3 regions of the Acidovorax lacteus genome follow, and region 2 is predicted to be linked to each of the others. Evidence: predicted binding sites of a transcription regulator. Region 2 holds the regulator's gene; each other region holds the start of a gene.

Region 1 (2,264 bases), on a different contig from region 2:
CTGCGCAAAGAGGTGCAGGCGTCGGTGGCGCAGCAGCGCCGCATTTCTGACCAGACCAAGTGGCTCTTTGCCCTGGCGGTGGTGATCACGGTGGTGGTGGTGGTGCCGCTCACCTTGCTGAACATGCAGTCCATCTGCAAGCCCCTGGCCGAAGCGCAGCGCATGGCGCGCGCGATTGCGGGTGGCGACCTGTCCCAGACGATTGCTGCCGAAGGGCGCGACGAGGTGTCTGACCTGCAGCGCGCGTTGGCCGAGATGCAGCAGGGCTTGAGCGCCCTGGTGGCCCAGGTACGCGACGCCAGCGGCAGCATCGCCACGGCCAGTCAGGAAATCGCATCGGGCAACCAGGACCTGTCGTCGCGCACCGAGCAGACGGCCAGCAATGCCCAGGAAGCCGTGGGTTCGCTGGCCCGCCTCACGGGCACGGTGCAGCAGACCGCATCGTCCTCCCAGATGGCCAACCAGCTCGCGGCGTCGGCATCGGGCACGGCCACACGTGGTGGCTCGGTGGTGGAGCAGGCGGTCTCCAGCATGCACGAGATTTCGGCGTCGAGCCGCAAGATCAGCGACATCATCGGCCTGATCGACTCGATTGCCTTCCAGACCAACATCCTGGCGCTCAATGCGGCGGTGGAGGCTGCGCGTGCGGGCGAGCAGGGCCGGGGCTTTGCCGTAGTGGCGGGCGAGGTGCGCAGCCTCGCACAGCGCAGCGCGCAAGCGGCCAGCGAGATCAAGGGCCTGATCAGCACCAGCGTGGCGGCTGTGGACGGCGGGGTGCGCCATGTCGAAGACGCGGGTGCGGCCATGAAAGAGATCGTGGCCAGCGTGCAGCGGGTCAGCGACATCATCGGCGAGATCTCAGCGGCCGCCACCGAGCAGTCGGCCGGCATCGGGCAGGTCAACCAGTCGGTGGGCGAAATCGACCGCATGACGCAGCAGAATGCAGCGCTGGTGGAGCAGTCGGCCGCATCGGCCGAGTCGCTGCGCGAGCAGGCCGCGCTGCTGTCGCAGGTGGTGCAGCAGTTCCGGCTGTCGGATGCGTATGTGCACGCCCGTGCCGACTCCGGCACGCGCCTGGCCGGCTCGGCCGCGCCGACGGCACTCCTGCGCTGAGGGCCGCGACGCGCGGCGTGCCCCGGGGGCATGCCAAGGCCCGGAGAGCTTGATCCGCCTCAAGACTGGGCCCGTTGCGGTGTGGCACGCTGCGGGCTTCCGCATTTCGCTGTCCGCCTGCCATGTCTTTGCCCCTGAGTGTGCGCATCCTGCGCGAGGAGCATGCTTCGCTCACGGCTGTGCTGCATTCGTTGCGCACCCTGATGGAAGAAGGCCCCGATCACGCCGGTGCCGCCTTTTTCGACGCCATGCGTGCGATGTTGTTCTACATCGACGAGTTCCCGGAGCGCCAGCACCACCCGCGCGAAACCCAGTTTCTGTTTGAACCGTTGGCACAGCGTGCCCCTGAGGTCGCTGCGACGCTGGAGCGGCTGGAGGCCGAGCATCGTCACGGCGAGCAACAGGTGCGCGCGCTGCAGCAACAGTTGCTGGCCTGGGAGCTGCTGGGCGAAAGCCGTCGCCCCGCGTTTGCGCAGGGCCTGCAGCGTTACGTGGGCCATTACCTGGACCACATGCGGCGCGAAGAAACCGAGCTGCTTCCCGCCGCGCTGGCGCATTTGACACCCGAGGACTGGGCGGCCGCCGACGCGGCGTTTGCCGCGCATGTGCATCCGCTGTCGGGCCATCCGGGGCGCGATCCGGCCTACGACCGGCTGTTCACGCGCATCGTGCTGCGCGCGCCCGGACCATTCGGCCTGCGGGATGCCGCAGGCCAGGCCAGCCGTACCCAGGCCGCGCTGCGGCCCCAGGCTCAGGCGGCAGCGTTCAAGGCGGGGTAGTCGGTGTAGCCCTCGGCACCGCCGCCGTACAGCGTGGCGCGCTGCACCTCGTTGAGCGGAGCGCCCTGCACCAGCCGCGCGACCAGGTCGGGGTTGGCAATGAACGGACGTCCAAAGGCCACGATGTCGGCCGCACCGCTGGCCAGGGCTGCCTCGGCCAGTGCCTTGTCGTAGGCGTTGTTGACCATCCAGGCGGCACGGCCACCTGCGTCGCGGTAGGCCTGGCGCAGCGCCACGTAGTCGAACGGACGGCCCTCGACCTCGCGCGGGCCACCGGTGGCGCCCTCGATCACATGCACATACGCCAAGCCCAGTGGCGCGAGCTGGCGCACCACGTGATCGAACAGTGGTTGCGGCTGGCTGTCGTGGATG
Region 2 (2,264 bases):
GACATTGCGGGCCAGGCCTGTGGCGCCCCGCGTGGGAGGCCGGGCATCTTCCTCACAGCAGAACGGCCGAATGGCCGCAAGGAGACAGACGATGTGGACTCAGCGCTGGATGTGGATTGCATGGCCAGCCTTTCTCATGGCGGGCGTGCTGGAAATACTGGTCTTCGCGATGGTCGATCCGCAAGATCTTCACTGGTTTGGGCAGCCGGTGCCCCTGTCACGCGAGGGCGTCTACACCGTGGCCTTTTTTGTGTTCTGGGCCATCGCCATGGCCTCCAGCGCGCTGACCACGCTGCTGTCGCTCTCTCCGTTTGAAGTCAACCGGTGTCCGGTGCCGCAGGACCAGCGGCCGGACGACTGCCGCAAGGGCGCATCCTGTTCCTGAGCCGCAACGGTCGCGCGCGGGTGCCCGCAACGGCGTGGCACCGTGCTCCACGCAGCCGCTGCGTTGCGGTGGATGCACCGCGCGCTGCGGGCCGGGCGGTGCCAGGTTTTTGGTTTGCTATCAATTCAGGAGCTGCTCGTGCTTGTCAAATAAGCACGAGGGGCCGAAATCGCACCAGACAGCGCAAGCAGCCTACGCAAGGGCCGTGGGCGTGGGTGCGGTGCGCGTTTTTGCCGGTTGCGTTCGGTGATGCACCGGTGGGGCTGCTGCACAGGCGCATCGGCCGACCGCAAGCCGCCTGGTTCACAGGGGTGCCGGGGTGGATCTGCCGGCACGGCGGGCCGTGCCACAGGCCAGCGCTGGCAGCGGGAGAGCCGCCTTCAGTGGCAGGTCTGCTGGCTGTTCACGATGCGCTTGAGCGCATCGGTATCGAGGATGCGCACATGCCGCTGCTTGACTTCGACGATGCCTTCCTCGACGAACTTCGAGAACGTACGGCTCACGGTTTCGAGCTTGAGCCCGAGGTAGCTGCCAATCTCTTCGCGCGTCATGCGCAGCACCAGTTCAGACTGCGAAAACCCGCGCGCGTGCAGGCGCTGCACCAGGTTAAGCAGAAACGCCGCCAGCCGCTCTTCAGCCCGCATGCTGCCCAGCAGCAGCATCACGCCGTGCTCGCGCACGATCTCGCGGCTCATGATCTTGTGCACGTGGTGCTGCAGTGCCGTCACTTCGCGCGACAGGTCCTCGATCCGATCGAACGGCATCACGCAGACTTCGGCGTCTTCCAATGCCACCGCGTCGCAGGTGTGGTGGTCGTTCACGATGCCGTCCAGACCGATGATCTCGCCAGCCATCTGAAAGCCTGTCACCTGGTCGCGTCCGTCCTCCGTGGCCACGCAGGTCTTGAAGAAACCCGTGCGAATCGCGTACAGCGAGGTAAAGGCCTCACCGTTGCGAAACAGGGTGCCGCCGCGTTTGACCTTGCGCCGGATCGCCACGATGTCATCAATGCGCTGCAATTGCTGCTCGTTCAGCCCCACCGGCATGCACAACTCACGCAGGTTGCAGTTGGAACAGGCGACTTTGATGGTGAGCGGATTCATGGACTCTGAAAAAAAGATGGCAACGCCTGTACCTTCGATCGGCAGGCCGTCACAGACATTCTCCGAGGAGCGAGCCTGCAGCTGATGTAAGGCAAATTCTCGCCGCAGCTACCGGCAGATCGCTTGATTCATGTCAAGGACATGCCTCGAAGGCTAAGGCACAGTGCAAAAGCACGCAAGGATATTTCCACATGACCGCTGTAACGCCCGAACTGCTGCGCCGTTTCGATGTGCCAGGGCCTCGCTATACCTCTTATCCTACGGCCGATCGTTTCGTTGAAGCCTTCGGTCAGGACGACTACGTACTGGCGCTGGACCAGCGCCGTCTGGGCACCACCACCAAGGCGATGCCGTTGTCGCTGTATGTGCACATCCCGTTTTGCGAGTCGCTGTGCTACTACTGCGCCTGCAACAAGATCATCACCAAGCACCATGACCGCGCAGACACCTACCTGCGGTATCTGAGCCGAGAGATCGACCTTCACACCGCGCGGTGCGGCCCGGGGCAGACGGTCAGTCAGCTGCACTTGGGCGGCGGCACGCCCACCTTCTTGTCTGACGATGGCTTGCGCGAGCTCATGGCCATGCTGCAGCGCAGCTTTGTGCTGGCCCCGGGCGGTGAGTATTCGATCGAGGTCGATCCCCGCACCGTGACAGCCGAACGGCTTGCGGTGCTGGCGGAGCTGGGCTTCAACCGGCTGAGCTTTGGGGTGCAGGATTTCGACGCTGAGGTGCAGAAGGCTGTGCACCGCATCCAGCCCGCAGAGCAGGTGTTT
Region 3 (2,264 bases), on a different contig from region 2:
GCCGGTGGAGCTGTACCAGTGGTAGCGCTCGCCAAAGCTGTTGGGCTCGTAGCTGCAGCCGATGTCGTTGTGCAGCACCTTGAGCTGCAGCGCCACCAGCACCATGCCGCCGTGGCCGTGCACGATGGGCTTGGGCAGGCCGGTGGTGCCGCTCGAATAGACGATCCACAGCGGGTGGTCAAACGGCAGCCATTCGGGGGCAAACGCGGCGGTGGTCGCGTCGTCGCGCACAGTGGCGTCGGCCCAGGCAGCCCAGCCGGGCAGCCGTGCGCCGGGCACCAGGTTGTCCAGCAGCAGCGCGTGCTCCACGCTGGGCAGCGCCGCGCGCAGCTCGGCCAGCACGCCGCTGCGGTCGTGGTCGCGGCCGCCGTAGGCCACGCCGTCCACACCGATCAGCACCTTGGGCGCAATCTGCCGAAAACGGTCGAGCACCGCGTGCGTGCCCATGTCGGGCGCACAGATGCTCCAGACGGCGCCAATGCTGGCCGTGGCCAGAAAGGCCACCATGGCCTCGGGCACGTTGGGCAGGTAGGCGGCCACGCGGTCGCCCCGGCCCACGCCCTGCGCGCGCAGGTGCAGCGCCAGCGACGCCACCTGCTGGCGCAGCGCGGGCCAGGTCAGCTCGCGGTGGCGGCCTTGTTCATTGCGGCTGATGATGGCGGGCTGCCCGGCCGCATGGGCGGGCTCCACATGCCGCAGCACCTGCTGCACGTAATTGACCTGGGCGCCCGGAAACCACTCGGCCCCGGGCATGGCATTGCGCGCCAGCACCGCACGGTGCGGCGTGGGCGACTGCAGGTCGAAGTAATCCCACACGCTTTGCCAGAACGCACCGAGGTCGGTGGTGGACCAGCGCCACAGCGCGTCGTAGTCGGCAAACTGCAGGCCGCGTTCGGCCGCCAGCCATTGCTGGTACAGGCGGATCTGCGGCACGAACGGGGGGCGGGCTGTTGTGCCCAGGGGGCCCGGTGCGGGCACCGCCCCGGGGGCGTGTGTGGGGCTTGTCTCCATGGCGACGCAGGCTACCAGCGCACCGGCAACGCGGCCAGCGCTGGCCGTCACCTGCTTGACAGGCGCGGCACCAAGGCTTGATGCAGGGCAAGGCCCAGGGGCGCGCAGCGGCCCAGAATGGCCGCAACCCGTTGCCACCCCGGCTGCCCCCGCGGCGGCCCTGACACGCGCCCTTGCGCCCGCCGCTCTCGTGCCCGCCGCCATGACCTCTTCCTTCACCCCCGACGTGCTCATCGTTGGCGCGGGCCCCGCAGGCCTGTCGCTGGCCACCGCGCTCGCCCGCGCAGGCCTGCGCAGCACCGTGCTGGAGCAGCAGCCCGAGGCGCTGCTGGCCGACCCCGCGCCCGACGGCCGCGAGATCGCCCTCACCCACCCCAGCGTGGCCACGCTGCAGCGCCTGGGCCACTGGCAACGCCTGGCCGCGCACGAGGTGGGCAGCATTCGCGAAGCCTGCGTGCACGACGGCCCACTGGGCTGGCGGCCCGCGCTGCAGCTGGATGCGGCAGGCACCGGCTGCGCGGCGCTGGGCGCCATCGTGCCCAACCACGCCCTGCGCCGTGTGGCCTGGGCCGCAGCCGCGGCCGAGCCGCTGGTGCGCGTGGTCAGCGGCACGCGCGTGCTGCGCGTGGCCACGCTGCCCGGCCACGCCGAGGTGGACCTCGCCCCGGCAGGCGCCGATGCGGCCACGCCGCCCGAGCGCCTGCGCGCCCCGCTGGTGGTGGCCGCCGACAGCCGCCTGTCGGCCGCGCGGCGGCAACTGGGCATCGCCGCGCGCATGACCGACTTTGGCCGCACCGTCATCGTCTGCCGCATGCAGCACGCGCTGCCCCACGGCGGCGTGGCGCACGAATGCTTTGGCCACGAGCGCACGCTGGCCATCCTGCCGCTGCCGGACGACCCGCACACCGGGCAGGCGCTGTGCTCGGTGGTGGTCACAGCCCGCGCCGACGACGCCGCCGCGCTGCTGGCCCTGCCGCCCGCAGCCTTTGCCGCCGCCGTGCAGGCGCAGTTTGCCGACCGCCTGGGCGCGATGGCCCTGGTGGGCGAGCGCCACGCCTACCCGCTGGTGGCCGTGTACGCCCAGCGCTTTGCGGCCCACCGCTGCGCACTGGTGGGCGACGCTGCCGTGGGCATGCACCCCGTCACCGCCCACGGCTACAACCTGGGCCTGGCGGGCGTGGAGCGGCTGGCGCAGCGGCTGGCCGAGGTGCGCGCGCGCGGCGGCGACCTGGGCGACGCGCAGGCGCTGACCG

Evidence for each region. Region 2 encodes FNR, which switches genes on or off when oxygen is low (the NO sensors DNR and NnrR bind a similar motif). Its sites were predicted from a motif close to TTGATNNNNATCAA; they were not measured.
Region 1: the regulator FNR is predicted to act here: its motif matches at 1,163-1,176, upstream of ABD866_RS16050 (hemerythrin domain-containing protein).
Region 3: the regulator FNR is predicted to act here: its motif matches at 1,089-1,102, upstream of ubiM (5-demethoxyubiquinol-8 5-hydroxylase UbiM).

What each region holds. Positions count from the first base shown of each region.
Region 1 is NZ_BAABEX010000031.1:58,011-60,274, forward strand. Features, by position in the region: gene ABD866_RS16045 (methyl-accepting chemotaxis protein) at 1-1,113, shown strand, start outside; gene ABD866_RS16050 (hemerythrin domain-containing protein) at 1,236-1,892, shown strand; gene ABD866_RS16055 (alkene reductase) at 1,865-2,264, opposite strand, start outside.
Region 2 is NZ_BAABEX010000030.1:69,419-71,682, reverse strand. Features, by position in the region: gene ABD866_RS15230 (FixH family protein) at 1-2, shown strand, start outside; gene ABD866_RS15225 (hypothetical protein) at 92-385, shown strand; gene fnr (fumarate/nitrate reduction transcriptional regulator Fnr) at 766-1,488, opposite strand; gene hemN (oxygen-independent coproporphyrinogen III oxidase) at 1,680-2,264, shown strand, end outside.
Region 3 is NZ_BAABEX010000026.1:28,714-30,977, reverse strand. Features, by position in the region: gene ABD866_RS11800 (acetoacetate--CoA ligase) at 1-1,011, opposite strand, end outside; gene ubiM (5-demethoxyubiquinol-8 5-hydroxylase UbiM) at 1,214-2,264, shown strand, end outside.